Regions from separate parts of the Bacillus daqingensis genome, predicted to be linked through region 3. Evidence: riboswitches for the same ligand, from Rfam matches in the RefSeq annotation. Region 3 holds a riboswitch; each other region holds the start of a gene.

Region 1 (5,435 bases), on a different contig from region 3:
GTCTGCTATCAGATTCCGTCCCTGCTTTTTTCTGGCGTCACCCTCGTGATTTCTCCTTTAATTTCATTGATGAAGGACCAAGTGGATGAATTAAGAGAAGCAGGAATCAATGCCACCTACATTAACAGCTCTCTCTCGTTTGAAGAAACCGGGAAACGGCTGGACGAGATTCGCCTGGGGCTGCAAAAGCTCGTTTATATTGCACCGGAGCGATTGGAATCTCCTTCGTTTATGAAAATGCTTCAACAGCTGCCTATCTCCATGATCGCAGTCGACGAAGCCCACTGCCTCTCGCAGTGGGGGCACGATTTCAGACCGAGCTACATGCGTATTCCAGAGCTGATAGCCAGACTGCCTGGTCGGCCAGTCGTCCTGGCCTTAACGGCCACCGCGACAAAAGAAGTAGCTGCTGATATTTGCTCTGCCCTGCATATTGAATCAGACAGCGTAATCCGTACTGGATTTGCACGGGATAACCTCTCCTTTCACGTGTTAAAGGGGACGGACCGTGACCAGTATCTGCTGGACTACGTAAAAAAAGATGCAGAAGCTTCAGGAATCATTTACTGTGCGACCCGTAAAGAAGTGGAACGGCTCACCGATCTCCTCCAAAAAAACGGTATCGAAGCTGGAAAATACCATGGGGGGATGGATAACGAAGAACGGCGCCAGGCTCAAGAGCTTTTCGTTTACGATGTGGTGAAAGTAATGGTCGCGACAAATGCGTTTGGAATGGGAATTAACAAGTCAAACGTCCGGTACGTGATTCACCGGCAGCTGCCACGCAATATTGAAAGCTATTATCAGGAAGCCGGGCGCGCAGGCCGTGACGGTGCCGCCAGTGAATGTCTGCTGCTCTTCTCCCCCCAGGACGCCCAGATTCAACAGTTCCTGATTGACCAGTCGCAAATGAGCGACGAACGAAAGGAAATGGAATTCCAGAAACTGCAGAAAATGCTGCACTACTGTCATGCAGAAAGCTGTCTGCAGCAGTATATTCTGGACTATTTCGATGATTACGGCACAGAGCCTTGCGGAAGATGTTCAGAGTGTGTCGACGAGCGATCCAGAGAAGACATAACCAAGGAAGCACAGATGGTGTTCTCCTGTATGAGACGAATGGGCGAACGATTCGGTAAAACGGTCATAGCCCAGGTTCTGACAGGTTCTAGAAATCAAAAGATCAAAGAGTGGCGTTTTGACCAGCTGTCCACCTTTGGACTTATGAAGCAGTATTCCCAAAAGGAGGTCGCGCAGCTTATCGATTTTCTTGCAGCCAGCCGTTACCTTGAGCTTTCCGGCGGAGGCTATCCGGTCCCAAAGCTGTCCGAAAAAGTTCTTCCTGTTCTCCGCGGTGAAGCCGCGGTTTACCGGAAAAAAGCACTTCGGCCGCAGCAGGCTTCTGCTGATCATCCGCTCTTTCCAATTCTTCGCAGTCTCAGAAGCGAGCTTGCCCGAGCTCACGAGGTGGCTCCATACATGGTTTTCTCGGATCAGACGCTCCATGAGATTTGCGCCCGCCTCCCGCAGACAGAAGAGGAGATGCTGGCCGTCCGAGGTGTTGGCACGAACAAAATGTACACCTACGGCAAACGATTCCTTAAAGCGGTCAACGATTATATGGCATCTGAATCCACGGCTCCACGAATGGCGGCGTCCGCGAAGCAGAAAGACGGAAAAAGCTATGAAGAAACAGCAGCGATGTTTATTGAAGGACATAGCCCGGAAGCGATCAGCACAGCTCGCGGTCTGAAAGAGACAACCGTCCTTCAGCATCTCATCGAAGCTTGGGAGAACGACTGGGATGTAGACCTCTCCGAACTCGTTGAGGAGGATGAAGTGGCACTTGTAGAAGAAGTAATCGATCGAGTCGGTCTGGAAGATGGCTTAAAGCCTGTAAAAGAACATCTCCCGGAAGATATCAGTTATTTCACCGTAAAAGTCACCGCGCTGCTTCAATCCGCAGGACTCCGATCCTAGAGGATCAGAACGAGGCGAAGATCCAGCACTTCCGACGGAAGAAGGGAAAGCTAGTGTCCACAGATTCAGGCAGGTGCAACGTTATTCACTTAAAATGACTTTATCCACACTCTGAAGAAGCCGGCTGCAAAAAGCAGCCGGCTTCTTTATCTAACAGTGCCCGCTTTAAAGCCTTGTCAATTACCGTGGTCCGGCAGCGGTGACGAAGGGTCGTGCTCTTTGGAAGACTGGCCTGTAAATGGACAGATCGATGCCTTTCGGTAGGCGAAACGCGGACTTTTTTCTTCATCATTATACGCTTCATGAAATACGTGAACAGCAGCAGGTGACATCGGTGGAATCAGCCATGTCCAATCGCCGGTAACCGCTCTTCCAGCCTTTTTTTCCTTATCACAAAAGATGCGGAACTGCTCCGCTGCAGTATGATGATCCACGAGGCTGACCCCTTCCTCATGAAAGGAATAAATCACGGCGCGATTTAATTCAACGAGCGCCCGGTCCTTCCATAGCGATGCAGGCTTAGCTGTATCCAGACCGAACACACTAGCCACTGCTTCAAGACAGTTGTAGCGCCATGTATCAGCCAAATTCCGCGCACCGATCTCTGTTCCCATATACCACCCGTTGAAAGGAGAACATGGATAAACGATACCGCCAATTTCAATTTCCATATCTGCAATCGCCGGTACGGCATACCATTTCAGCTGCAAATTTGAAAAAGCCTCCTCTTCCGGATGCCGAAGCGGGACTTCCAATGCCTCTTCTGCTTCCCATTCATACAGATGGATGCTGCCATCCCGCTTTTGAATCAAGAGCGGAAGGATATCGAAATCAGTCCCTTTCCCTTTCCACCCAGCGGCCTGCGCCTGCTTAGTCAATGCTGCGGAAGCCGGGTCTCCTCTGCCATCCTCATACCCGGCGTAGCGAATCAGCTGATGATTCAGCAGCTGCCATTCTGGCGGTTTACCAGGCTGTGAAGGAGGGAATATCGTCATGGCCGGCCTGATTTTACCGCCGTTTGTCGTATACCGCAGATGCTTCCGGCACGCACTAATCACTTCATCCGGCGTATTGACGTGCCGTTTATCAAAGACGGTAAGCGTATCCCAAAAAAGTCTGCCGATGCACTTGTTTGCATTCCGCCAGGCCGCCTTTGCTCCAAAAGCCAGCTCCTCAGCTGTTTGCACATACGTACCAGTCGCTTCAATTTCCTGATAAACATCGTTTAAACGGTCTGCCAATCCAGTCTTTCCCTGCTCCGTATAATACTGATGTAAGAAGGATTGTGCAGCCTGCTCGAGCGTCATTTCCACATGATTTCCTCCTGACTGTCCAGCGAAGCTGTTAATATGATAGTATAAGGAACATCAGTGCTACTGCAAGAACGAGCACGATTGTTCACAAATTAATCACGTTTGACCCGCTGGGGGTGCACCATGTGCTGAGACAGAAACTATTTTCTGATCCCCTTGAACCTGATCTGGCGTAATACCAGCGTAGGAAAGTGGATGAAAGCAGCCGTTTTCCGGACTGATCCAGCTTCCGACGAAAACGGCTTTTTTCTATTCCGCTGCGCACGACATTATATACGTGAAGGAGTGAAAGCATGACGAATCAAGTCCTCGCTCTGCGAAATCTAATTAAGAGCGACGCCCCATTAATTCATAACATTACGAATGTCGTAGTGACTAACTTTACTGCCAACGGCCTCTATGCGGCAGGCGCGAAACCAGTAATGGCATATGCTCCCGAGGAAGCCGCAGATATGGCTTCTGCAGCAGACGCGCTAGTCCTGAACATCGGCACGCTTTCAAGCGCCACAAATGAGGCGATGCTTCTGGCCGGAAAAGCGGCAAATAAACATGGAAAACCAGTCATCCTCGATCCAGTCGGAGCAGGCGCTACCTCGTTTCGGACAGAATCTGCTGCCATGCTCTTAAAGGAGCTCGACATCGCGCTTATCCGCGGGAACAGCGGGGAAATTGCAAGTCTTGCCGGGTCAGAAGCAGTTGTAAGAGGCGTAGATGCCTCTGCTGCTCCTGATGACGCGTCGCAATCTGCGGTAAAGCTTGCACGCTCCCAGCAGACGACTGTCTGCATGACAGGCGAAGTCGACGTCATTACAGACGGCAGCAGCATGATCACCGTTCATAACGGTTCTCCCTCGCTCCAGGATGTCACCGGTGCAGGATGTCTGCTGTCCTCCATTGCGGCAGCTTTTATCAGCCGGGCGGCTTCTCCGCTTGAAGGCGCAGCCGCAGCCTGCGCCTATTACGGCGTATGTGCAGAAGCAGCCGCAGCCAGACAACCATATGCAGGTCCAGGTCATTTTCAAATCCATCTGCTCGACATGCTTCAGCAGCTGACAGACGAACAGCTTGAGCAGCAACTTATTCTGAAGGAGGCATCATTATGAAAACAGCATTGACAATTGCCGGTTCTGACAGCGGCGGCGGAGCAGGAATTCAAGCCGACTTAAAAACATTTCAGGAGCTTGGCGTTTTTGGCACAAGTGCCATTACTGCTCTGACAGCTCAAAATACGGTAGGCGTTCAGGGTGTCTTCCCGGCTTCTCCAGAAGCGCTCGAAGCACAAATCACCTCCGTATTGGATGACATCGGCGCACACAGCGTAAAAACCGGTATGCTGTTCGATTCCGAACGAATTGAAATCACCGCCTCCTTTGCAGCTGAAGGCAGGCTCCCTGCGTTGGTCGTTGATCCTGTTATGGTGTCCACGACCGGAGCCGAGCTGTTGAAGGAAGAAGCCCGGACCACGATGACAGAGAAGCTTTTTCCTCATGCCTCGTTGATCACGCCAAATATTCCGGAGGCTGAAATGATCACCGGAATGTCGGGCAGTTCGCTGCAAGTTCGTAAAGAAATGGCCCGTGAACTGTTAAAATTTGGTTCAGAGGCTGTGTTATTAAAGGGAGGTCATGAACCCGATGCTGCCACAATCACCGATATTCTATTCGATGGAGCTGAATTTCACTATTTAAGCGTCGAAAAAATCGAAACAAAACATACGCACGGCACCGGCTGCACGTATGCTGCTGCCGTTGCTGCCTATCTCGCTCAAGGAAAATCCATGAAAGATGCTGTTTTTGCAGCAAAGCAGTTTATTCACCAGGCGATCCTTCATGCGCACTCTGTCGGTGAAGGAGCTGGGCCCGTTCACCATGCAGCTCACCGGACGGCGGATAAACCATTTATCAAAATGGAGGTTGAACAGACGTGACCCAGTTCGCAAAGGAAAGGCTTGCTGTTTACTTTATAGCAGGTACGCAAAATACAGACCGGCCGCTTCCGGAGCTTGTGTTTGAAGCGCTTCGAGGCGGAGTAACGATGTTCCAGCTGCGTGAAAAGGGAACTGGGAGTCTGCAGGATGAGGACGAACGCCTGGTACTTGCAAAGGAACTAAAAGAACTGTGTGCCCGGTTTCATGTGCCGTTT
Region 2 (5,435 bases), on a different contig from region 3:
AAGACTTTGCTCTTCGTTAAATGAGAGCATTGCTGCGAGACCTTGCGGGACTGATTTACTAGGAACAACCGCCACATCGATCTCAGCTACGTCCGCAGCCTGCTCTGCAGCCATGATGATATTGCTGTTATTAGGCAGAAGAATCACGTTCTCGGCATTTACTTCCTCAATTGCCTTAATAAAATCTTCAGTAGACGGATTCATCGTTTGTCCGCCTTCAATGACTTTGCTGCAGCCGAGCCCCTCAAACAGTTCCGTAATGCCTGAACCCATCCCGACGGTAATGACGGCATACTTTGAAGGACCAGCTTGTTTTTTCGGAGGTTCAGGAGCTTTATCTGCTTCCAGCAGGGATGAATGCTGTTCCCGCATGTTTTCGACTTTAATATTCACTAACGAGCCAAAACGCTGAGCTTCCGTGATCACATCCCCCGGGTATTCCGCGTGGATATGTATTTTCAGTAAATCCTCATCCGATACGACAAGCAGGGAATCGCCGTACTCGCTCAGCTTTTCTCTGAATGCTTCTTCATCATACGGATGATCTTTCAATTGCTCATCTGCAAATTTAACCATAACCTCAGTACAGTAGCCAAATTCAATATCTTCGGTAGCCATATGACTCTGAGCAGACTGATGATGCTCAAATTTGACCAATTCTTCCAGTGAAGGTGTTTCCTCAGCTGGAGCAATCGACCGGCCTTCCATTGCAGCTGCAAAGCCTTCGTATATGGTAACCAATCCTTGGCCGCCGGAATCAACGACTCCAACTTCCTTTAACACCGGAAGCAGGTCGGGCGTCCGCTCCAGAGACTCTTCAGCTTTTTGAAGAACCTGCTTCATCAGCTCGAGACAATCATCTTGGCCGGCGCTTTCTCTTCCTGCTGCTGCTGCATCTTTCGCAACAGTTAAAATCGTACCTTCAACCGGCTTCATGACGGCTTTGTAGGCCGTTTCCACGCCCTTATCAAATGCGTCAGCAAGATCCTTAGGAGCCAGTGTTTCTTTCTTTTCGACCGCTTTTGAAAAGCCTCTGAAAAGCTGGGACAGAATAACGCCCGAGTTCCCTCTCGCCCCCATAAGGAGGCCTTTTGCAAAGCTGGCTGCGACGCTTCCCGCATGGTTCTGATCGTTGTTCTTCACTTCCTGAATTCCGGATGTGATGGTTAGATTCATATTCGTCCCTGTATCGCCGTCCGGAACAGGGAATACGTTTAGTGCGTCAATCCGCTGCGAATTGGCAGACAGATTGGCGGCACCCTCCTGCATCATGGCAGCAAGTTTTTTTCCGTTAATTGTATTCATTGCCACGTATGTTCCTCCTGACATAAAACTAATTCGTAACTCTGACTCCGGAAACAAAAATATTGACCGAACTAACTTTCAACCCGAGCATCTGGCTCAGCTGGTATTTTACTTTTTGCTGAACATTATGCGCTACTTCGGAAATTTTCGTTCCATAGCTGACGATAATATACATATCAATGTGGATCTGTTCGCCTTCTTCCCGGATGACAACACCTCTCGCCAGATTTTCTTTACCAAGAAGATCCGTAATGCCATCTTTCAGCTGCTTCTGGGAAGCCATTCCGACAATGCCGTAGCAGTCCACTGCCGCACCGCCTGCGATAACAGCGACAACTTCTCTTGAAACATCAATATTTCCGTATTTCGTATTCATTTCAATCGTCATAGAAGGTAGTCCTCCTCAATGGGGGTATTTGGCTTTTCAGCTATCGTCATTTTACTATACGCATGACAGCTTGCATAGTTCGTGCACCCGTCTAAGAGAATAGCACAAAAGCTCCAAAAATGCGATATCATCTGTCAAGGTTCATTACTTGAAATTACTGCTTGAATTAAAAAATGTACAATGCTACAATATTCAGGTATGATCGATGCTAGTGAAATGAAGGAGGGAATGCATATGTCACGCAGATGTGTTATTACCGGCCGAGGGCCGTCTACAGGCAATAAACGATCCCACGCATTGAACGCTACAAAGCGTCGCTGGGGTGCTAACGTGCAAAAAGTCCGCATCATGGTGGACGGCAAGCCAAAGCGCGTTTACGTATCCGCCCGCGCTCTAAAATCAGGCAAAGTACAGCGCGTATAATCGCTAAAAAAAGCTTCCGCCCCGAAATGGGACGGAAGCTTTTTTCATTTGTCCAGCTCATGCTTGAACGGGAAAATTGACTGCCGGCCTCATGCATCGCCTGATTCGATGAAGTAAAGAAGCCCGTCGTTAAACGACACCTTCGCTTCACGGTGCGTCCATTCATTGCTGACGCTGAGCGATCGATGCCGATAAAGCGTAGCCTGTTGGAGCGGATACAGCAGCCCTGACGTCGTTACACCCGTTACGTTTTGCCCAAGCGGGATCAGCGATACAAACTTATGGCCGCGTGTTCGAAGCTGATGCGTGCCCGGACGAAGGAGCTGCACCGAGTAGTGCTCTTCCTCGATTACGGTTTGCTCTGGCGAGGCTTCCAGCAAAAACAAGGCAGACAGTGTATGATCCAATCTTCCTCCGCCCACTCCGGTTATAATCAGCGGCATTCCCTCTGCTCGCTGCAGCGCAAGCTCCAGATCTGTCCAGTTTTTCGCTGGAGGATGACCCTCGATCTGTTCAGCCAGTTCTGCAATCTGCATCTTTTGTTCGGGCGTCACACTGTCAAAGTCTCCAACAGCTCGTACCATGCGGATGCCGCAGGCAGCTGCACACGCTGCCCCTCGGTCAACTCCAATAACATCAGCTTCCGGATAAAAACGAACCAGCCGGGACAGATGCCTTTCGGTCAGCTCAGGGCTGCCCCCGGCAATGATAACAGGATTCATACTGATCTTCCCTCAGGCTGCAAAATTCTGCCGCCTTTTTTTAATAAAAAGATGGTCACGATCAAAATTAAAAGAAGAGATGGCCCTAAATACCCTAAATTATAGAGAAACGAATACAAGGCGACCGGGGTACCTTCAGGAGCAAACTCTCCAAACCAGATAACACCTGCACTAAAATGAGCAGCAAATCGGAGAGCCACTGCAAGAGCAATTCCAGCAATCACTGCCCCAATCACTCTCCTCCCTCCAAACCAGGCACTGAAAAAGGCAGCCGTACCAACAAGTCCAAAAGCTACAGGATACTCCAGGATCGCCTGAGACCAATGGACGACATAAGGTCCAGTCATTAAGTTCAGCAGTCCGAACACAATGCCACACGCGATTCCTGCAGCCGGACCTCTTCGGAACGACAACAGAATTATTGGCAGCATAGCTAGGTTCACAGATCCTCCAAACGGCATCGTAAATAGTGTAATAAAGCTTAAAATCAGCGCTAGCGCAGCCATAAAAGCTGTTTCAATCATTATAACTATTTTAGTTGAACGCACGTGCGTCACCCTTTCATTTTTGCAGCGCAGAAAGGCCGCATCCTCAGGATACGGCCAACTCAGAAGCATCTGGCTTCTGATCGATCCCACATCCCTGCGCAAGCATTAACTTACAGGTTCACTGGGTCGGTGCTGCTCTGCACCCTCTCAGCCGTTACAAGGCTCCCCATGCGGTTTTATCATTCAGTTAAACTAATCCGTTCAGGAACGAAGGGATTTCATCGCTTGTTTTCTGTCCGACGCTTGAAAAAATGCAGACCCTGCTACTAATACATCTGCACCTGCTTCCCGGCAAAGCTTTGCAGTATCTGCGTTGACCCCTCCGTCTACCTCTATTTCCATAGCCGCTGGTTTTATCTCACTTGCTCGCTTCATTTTATCCAGCACAGATGGTATGAAAGTCTGACCTCCAAAGCCTGGATTCACGGTCATCAACAGCAGAAGATCGAGCTCGTCCATGACTTCCTCTACCATACTCAACGGACTGCCTGGATTTAAAACAGCGCCCGCTTTTACCCCTCGTCCCTTAATTTGCTGAATCGTCCGGTGTAAATGTGGACATGCTTCAGCATGCACGCTGATAATATCCGCCCCCGCGTCAGCAAAAGCATCAACGTACCTTTCCGGGTTTTCAATCATCAAATGCACATCAAGCGGCAGACTCGTATGCGGACGAACCGCTTCAACGATCAGCGGTCCAATCGTAATATTCGGAACGAAACGGCCGTCCATTACATCAATATGAATGTAGTCGGCTCCTGCTGCTTCGGCTTCCTTTATTTCGGACCCAAGCGCAGCAAAGTCTGCAGCCAGAATCGATGGCGCAATCTTCTCAGTCATTGTCAGTACCTCCGTTTTCTATTGGCTATTTCTTCATAAAACTGCTGATAACTATGATAGCGGAAAGCTGCAATGTCTCCCGTATCAACAGCCTGCTTTACCGCACACCCGGGTTCATTTAAATGGGTGCATCCTCTGAACTTGCAGTCATTGATCCGTGCTGCCATTTCTGGATACATGGCACTTAGCGTCTCCGTTTCGACATGGCGGAAATCAAGTGAACTGAACCCGGGTGTATCGGCAACAAATCCCTGATTGGGCATATGAATCAGTTCAACATGACGAGTCGTATGCTTGCCGCGGTTCAGACTCTTTGAAATAGCTGCAGTTTCCAGATTCAATTCTGGTTTAAGCGCGTTAAGAATGGATGATTTTCCAACCCCTGACTGCCCGGCAAAAACGGAAAGCCGTCCTGACAGAACTGGCAGCAGCTCCTCTACCTGGCCGGAAAGTTCAGAGGACGTGATAATAACACGGTAGCCGGCCTGCTCGTATGCAGGCAGATAAGGCTCTGCTTTATCCAACCCAAGATCTGCTTTTGAGACGCAGATAACTGACTCCAGCTCTGCTGCTTCGGTATGGACCAAAAACTTATCAAGCAGCAGCGGGCTAAAATCAGGCTCTTTAGCTGAAAAAACGAGAATAGCCTGATCAATATTTGCGATTGGAGGCCTGAACAGTTCACTCGTTCGTGCCTCGACCGCTAGAATATATCCATCAGTCGGGTTTTCTGCTTCAAATTCAACCATATCTCCTACGAGCGGCGTAATGTTTTTCTTGCGAAAGTTTCCTCGTGCGCGGCATTGTACCGTTTGTCCCTCCGACTCTACGTAATAAAATCCGCTGAGCGCTTTAATAATACGTCCTTTTGCCATAGTCACCTCACAAATCGATTTTATTCATCCGGACTGTAGGACTGCACTTCCTCATACGAATATTCATATGGCGAAGCATCAAACTCTTCCCCATTCACATACAGGATCAAGTATCCGGTGGAGCCTTCTTCAACGGTCATGGGAACGTCAAATTCAGTGGAGGCCGTTATCTCTTCGTTAATAACTTCAACAGGCGTCTCGTTCTCATCATCAATCACCTGAATCTCAATCTGATAGGATCGTCCGTTATCATTTTCCGGCACTTGAACCGAAAAAGGGACTTCTGCTGAAGCGACTGCCGGGCCTGGTTCCGGACCTCCGGAAAGTGTAACCA
Region 3 (5,435 bases):
CGCCTTTACGGTGTTTTTTTCACCGGCAGCCGCTGCACTGCTCGTCGGCGGAGTGCTCCTGGCAGGATGGATCCTTCCGACTGTTTACCGGAAACGGCAGCAGCGGGCGTCGGCCGGTATTCGTGCTGCTAGAGGTAAGCTGTCAACCGATGCTGCAGAGTTTTTCTACGGCTACCAAGACTTGAAGCTGTTTCAAAAGCTGGACGCGAAAGAGGCCGAGCTGCTTGAAGCGGCCGGCAGCTACGTTGCCAAGCAGCGTCAGGCTGCGGGGAGCAGGCTGGCGGGGCTTACGTGGAATCAAAGCACGGCGTTTCTTATCTCCTGGCTGATTCTCGTAACCGGTGTTGTCATGACAGCGAATGGAACACTTGATGGGGTCTACTTGGCAATGCTGATGATGATCAGTTTGACGGTATTTGAAAATGCGGTGCCGATGGCCCAGTATCCTTCTTATGCCGAGGAGAGCCGGCAGGCAGCCGGACGTCTGAACGAGGCGATTGAGGAAGAACAGCAGGATCAGCCTGAGCGAAGCGCAGCTGCGCTTCAGCAGGCAGACGTTCCAATCGTGTTTGACTCTGTCAGCTTTACGTATCCGAATGAAACACGTTCAGTGCTGAAAGACGTTTCCTTTGAGCTTCCGAATGGTTCACGAACAGCGGTAGTAGGCGCGAGCGGATCAGGAAAATCAACATTAGCGCAGCTGATGCTCGGCATTTACCTGCCGGATAAAGGCACTGTCCGCTATGGTGAGGCATCCACCTCCAGCTTGGATGAAACGACCATTTGGCCGCATGTCAATGCACAGCTGCAAGAGCAGCATTTCTTTGCCGGAACTGTTCGGGACAATCTATTCAGCAACGGGGCAGATGAAACGGAGTTGCAGCAAGTACTGGAGCGCGTCCGTCTCGGATATTTAAGCTTGGATACCGTGCTGCAGGAACGTGCTGCGAACCTGTCGGGCGGCGAGCGCCGAAGGCTCGGTACAGCGAGACTGTTGCTGCGGGAGAAGCCGGTTTGGATTTTGGATGAACCTGCAGCTTCGGTGGATGCAGCTACGGCAGCAGAAGTAGGCATGGAAGTGGAACGGGCCTCAGCCGGCAGTACGCTTTTTGTCATTTCCCATGACTTAAATGGACTGGAAGCGATGGATCAGATTCTTGTCATGGAAGAAGGCAGGCTGGTTGAATCGGGCTCCTATCAGGAGCTCATGCATCAGCGCGGCGTCTTCTACCAAATGAAGCAGGTAGAAGCAGACGTTGTAGCCTGAACGTTCGGATTGACAAAGGGCTCGGGTGCAACTAGACTGGAAATTAAATAGAAGCTCACTGGAGGTGCCCCATATGCAGGGGCTGAGATCGAAGCGGCGCTTTGGGACTCCCGGAACCTGATCCAGTTGATACTGGCGTAGGGAAGTGACGACAAGGGCACGTAATGTGACTGTTGAAGCGCTTTCCTGCATCCAGGGGAGCGCTTTTTGCATGTTGATAAAAGGGGGAAATGGCTTGGACCTTCACGCGGTGAGTACGGGCTTGATGCAGCCTGATCAGTTTTCAGAAGTGATTACACAGCTGAATGGACGTTTTGACGCCGTGCATCTGAGAGAACCATCGTGGAGAGCGGAACAAAGCAGCGCCTTTTTTCAATGGTTTTTACAAGAGGCTTTTACGATAAAGCTGATTGTGAATAAGAAGACAACGGGCTGGGAACTGTGGAAAGGAACCATTCACTCCCCGTCTGACAGCACCGTCGAACGCGGTGGAGGGATGTCGATCCACAGCTTGGGAGAGCTTTCGAAGGCAGAGAACGAGCAAGCAGTTTATACGGTCAGCGGACCGGTTCTGCCTCCATTCAGCGCGCCCAAACAGGTGTTGCCGCTTCATGTCCAGCAGCACATTTTAAGCCGTGCGTCGATCCCTGTGATCGGAATCGGAGGTGCTGAACGCTCGACGCTGAAGCAGTTTCACGAGCGAGGGTACGCCGGTGCCTGTTTTTTGTCAGCGGTGATGCTGGCACCGCATCCCGGTGAGGCTGCAGCAGAAATTCGAAAGGAGCGTGATCGTCTATGTATGATCTGATCGTAATTGGTGGAGGAGTCAACGGTATGGCGCCTGCCGTGCACGTCGCGCGAAAAGGGATGAAGACAGTCGTTTTGGAACGGGATAAACCGGGGGCAGGGGCCTCTTCAGCTGCTGCTGGTATGCTTGGTGCTTCGACCGAATGGCTTCCGGATGAGTCCGTCAGATCCTATGCTGAATCGGCACGTGATTATTTGAAGAGCTGGGTCCCGGATTTAGAGAAGCAGACAGGCGTGAAGGCGGGATTATTGAACACAGGAGCATGGAGACTTGCGTATACGGATCAGGGGCAGGAAGAGTTGAGGGCTCATGCGGATAAGGCCGGCCTCACTTGTGTAGATGCTCCGGAAATAGCGGGTGTTCACCAAGCGCTTTCTGGTATTTCATTTCCAAGTGAAGCGCAGGTGGAAGCAACTGCTTACTTGAACACCTTACGTGCAGCGGCGGACGCAGAAGGGGTGGAGGTGATCTATCCTGCTCAGGCAACAAGCATCACGGCGGAAAATACGCTCTGGAGCGTAACGGCTGCCGGAGAAACATACGTCGGACGACACGTACTCTATGCTGGCGGAATAGGCCCCGCACCTTGTCCGGGAATGCCGGAAATGGTTCCGGTAAAAGGAGAATGCCTCCGCTTTAAGCCGGAAGCTCCCATACTGGATACGGTGATTGTTACAGAAACGGTTTATCTCGTGCCGAAAGCCGATGGATCAGTTATTTGCGGTGCGACAGAAACGCCCTATGACACGACATTGCACGTTCACGCTGCGTCCGAAGAATGGCTCCTCAAAGAAGCTGAAAGAATTTGTCCGGAGCTTTCAGGTGGAGCAGTTAAACAAAGGTGGGCTGGCGTGAGGCCGAAAAGTGTTCGCGGAAGACCCGCCATTGGTCGATTAGCTGCCGGTCTTTATGTGAACACCGGCCATTACCGCAATGGAATTTTGTTTTCAGGCTACACGGGAAAGCTGCTGGCAGAAGCGTGCAGCTCTGGACGGGTGCCCGAAGCACTGCAGCCATTCAATCCGGAAGGAGACTAACAGATGAACGTGATCGTAAACGGGAAAACGAAAGAGCTGACAAAAGAGACGGAAACGATAGCTGATGTGCTCGCGTCACTTGAAGTAAACGGAAAGCGCACGGCGGTTGAACAAAACGGCACTATTTTGCGGAGAGACGAGTGGGAAAGCCAGCCGGTTAGAGATGGAGATCAGCTGGAAATCGTACATTTTGTAGGAGGAGGATGACGCATGCTTCAAGTAGGAAACTATCAGCTTCAGTCACGGCTGATGCTCGGAACAGGTAAATACCGCAATACAGAAGAACAGCAAGCGGCAGTAACCGCTTCCGGAACCGAAGTGCTTACGTTCGCAGTGAGGCGCATTGATTTGGAGACGGCAGATCAGGACGTATTTGCCGGCTTGGACCTTGACAAGTATCATATGCTTCCCAATACAGCTGGAGCCTCTACAGCAGAAGAAGCGGTCCGGACAGCAGAACTCGCTCGTGCAGCAGGACTTTGTGACATGGTAAAGGTAGAGGTGATCGGCTGCAGCCGGACGCTGATGCCGGACCCGATTGAAACAATGAAGGCGTCTGAAGCGCTTCTGCAAAAGGGCTTTACCGTGCTCGCCTACACGTCAGATGATATCGTGCTTGCAAAACGTCTGGAAGCCCTTGGGTGCCATGCTGTGATGCCGGCAGCCTCCCCGATCGGCTCCGGACTTGGTATTTTAAATCCGTATAACTTAAAAATAATTACAGAAGAGCTCGACTGTCCTGTTATTGTGGACGCAGGACTGGGCGGGGCAGCTGATGTCTGTTTGGCAATGGAGATCGGCGCAGACGGAGTGCTGCTCAATTCAGCGGTAGCCGGGGCAGAAGATCCTGCGAAAATGGCAGAAGCTGTCCGACGTGCATGTGAGGCAGGCAGAGCCGGCTTTGAAGCAGGGCGAATCGCAAAAGCATCATCAGCATCAGCAAGCAGTCCTGCTGCAGGAATGAGCCGGAAATCGTGATGGAGCGCTATGCCAGACAAATGCGTGTTCCGGGATTCGGCGGGAGTGCACAGAAGCAGATTCAGGACAGCCACGTGCTGATAGCCGGCGTCGGAGCGCTCGGAAGCAGTATCGCGGAAAGTCTTTGCAGAGCCGGTGTCGGCCGGCTCAGTTTGATTGACCGGGATATAGTGGAGCTCACCAATCTGCAGCGCCAGCAGCTCTATACGGAATGGGATGTGGAACAAAGCCGTCCTAAAGCAGAAGCCGCGCTCGAACGGCTCCAGCAAGTAAACAGCTCGGTTCAGGTAGAGGCGTACACAGCTGAACTTACGCCAGCAGTAGTGGAATCCTTCCAAGACGTTTCCTTGATCATGGACGGTCTTGATAATTTTGAAACGAGGCTGCTGCTTAATGATTTTGCGCTGAAGCATCGCATCCCCCTAATTTACGGCGGCGCTTTGGCCGACCGCTGTATGTCGTATACCGTTCTGCCCGGTGAGGAGGCACCTTGTCTGCGCTGTTTATTCGGTGAAAGCGATCAGGAAACGGAGTCCTGTGAAACGGCAGGTGTGCTCGGACCTGCTGTACAAATTACAGCCGGACTGCAGACAGCAGAAGCATTGAAGCTGCTTTCAGGTCAGCCAGAGAAACGGAGAACCGGCCTGCTTCAGGCGGAGTTGATCGATTTCTCTGTCCGGACGTTCCAAGTAAGCCAGATGAAACAGGAATCCTGCTCCTCATGCGGGAACAGTCCAACTTATCCAGCCTTAAGCCGGATGGAAAATGGGCTCGCGGTCATGACGCTCTGCGGAAGAAACACAGTTCAGGTTCGTCCAGTGGGTCTTTCGTATCAGCTGCGCCGGTCTGTAAGGGAAGCTAAAGCAGTCAGAGAGGTGGGCGCCTTTACTGAGCTGCTGATTGAAGACAGGCGGATGATGGTGTTCGCAGACGGTCGTGCACTCATTCATGGAACTGCTGATAAACAAGAAGCTGAACGATTGTATCATGTCTGCATGGAGCGTCAGACGCTGACGCAGGAAATAGAGTGAGGAAAGCTGCCTAGTCCGCTAAATCCGGACGGGCAGCTTTTTTAATGCTGCAGGTGGAAGATCTGTCTAATAAAGCCGCAAATCAGTCGTATCACGAGAGGACTTCAGGTATGATAGGAAGCAGAGAAAGGACGTGCACACGATGAGAGTGGATGAATACCGCAACATGGATGCAACCGCTTTGGCAGCAGGGCTGAAAAGCGGAGACGTGCGGACAGCAGAGGTGCAGGCCGCTGCTGAAAAGACGATCCAGCAGTGGAATCCGCTGTTGAACGCAATCGTTCGTAGGGTGCAGCCGGACGTGGAGCAGGACG

What was found. Region 3 has a riboswitch for thiamine pyrophosphate ahead of ACFO4L_RS08620 (thiamine phosphate synthase). Riboswitches for the same ligand answer to the same signal wherever they lie in the genome.
Region 1: another riboswitch for thiamine pyrophosphate. It lies ahead of thiM (hydroxyethylthiazole kinase); the one in region 3 lies ahead of ACFO4L_RS08620 (thiamine phosphate synthase).
Region 2: another riboswitch for thiamine pyrophosphate. It lies ahead of thiT (energy-coupled thiamine transporter ThiT); the one in region 3 lies ahead of ACFO4L_RS08620 (thiamine phosphate synthase).

What each region holds. Positions count from the first base shown of each region.
Region 1 covers NZ_JBHSGK010000001.1:84,711-90,145, reverse strand. The annotation lists gene recQ (DNA helicase RecQ) at 1-1,980, shown strand, start outside; gene ACFO4L_RS00365 (nitric oxide synthase oxygenase) at 2,157-3,287, opposite strand; TPP riboswitch at 3,396-3,500, shown strand; gene thiM (hydroxyethylthiazole kinase) at 3,587-4,396, shown strand; gene thiD (bifunctional hydroxymethylpyrimidine kinase/phosphomethylpyrimidine kinase) at 4,393-5,220, shown strand; gene thiE (thiamine phosphate synthase) at 5,217-5,435, shown strand, end outside.
Region 2 covers NZ_JBHSGK010000003.1:353,178-358,612, reverse strand. The annotation lists gene ACFO4L_RS03075 (DAK2 domain-containing protein) at 1-1,311, opposite strand, end outside; gene ACFO4L_RS03070 (Asp23/Gls24 family envelope stress response protein) at 1,334-1,693, opposite strand; gene rpmB (50S ribosomal protein L28) at 1,928-2,116, shown strand; gene ACFO4L_RS03060 (thiamine diphosphokinase) at 2,206-2,838, opposite strand; gene thiT (energy-coupled thiamine transporter ThiT) at 2,835-3,386, opposite strand; TPP riboswitch at 3,461-3,565, opposite strand; gene rpe (ribulose-phosphate 3-epimerase) at 3,588-4,226, opposite strand; gene rsgA (ribosome small subunit-dependent GTPase A) at 4,229-5,101, opposite strand; gene pknB (Stk1 family PASTA domain-containing Ser/Thr kinase) at 5,122-5,435, opposite strand, start outside.
Region 3 covers NZ_JBHSGK010000007.1:104,878-110,312, forward strand. The annotation lists gene cydC (thiol reductant ABC exporter subunit CydC) at 1-1,267, shown strand, start outside; TPP riboswitch at 1,318-1,428, shown strand; gene ACFO4L_RS08620 (thiamine phosphate synthase) at 1,503-2,075, shown strand; gene ACFO4L_RS08625 (NAD(P)/FAD-dependent oxidoreductase) at 2,063-3,112, shown strand; gene thiS (sulfur carrier protein ThiS) at 3,116-3,319, shown strand; gene ACFO4L_RS08635 (thiazole synthase) at 3,323-4,090, shown strand; gene ACFO4L_RS08640 (ThiF family adenylyltransferase) at 4,090-5,121, shown strand; gene ACFO4L_RS08645 (amidase family protein) at 5,264-5,435, shown strand, end outside.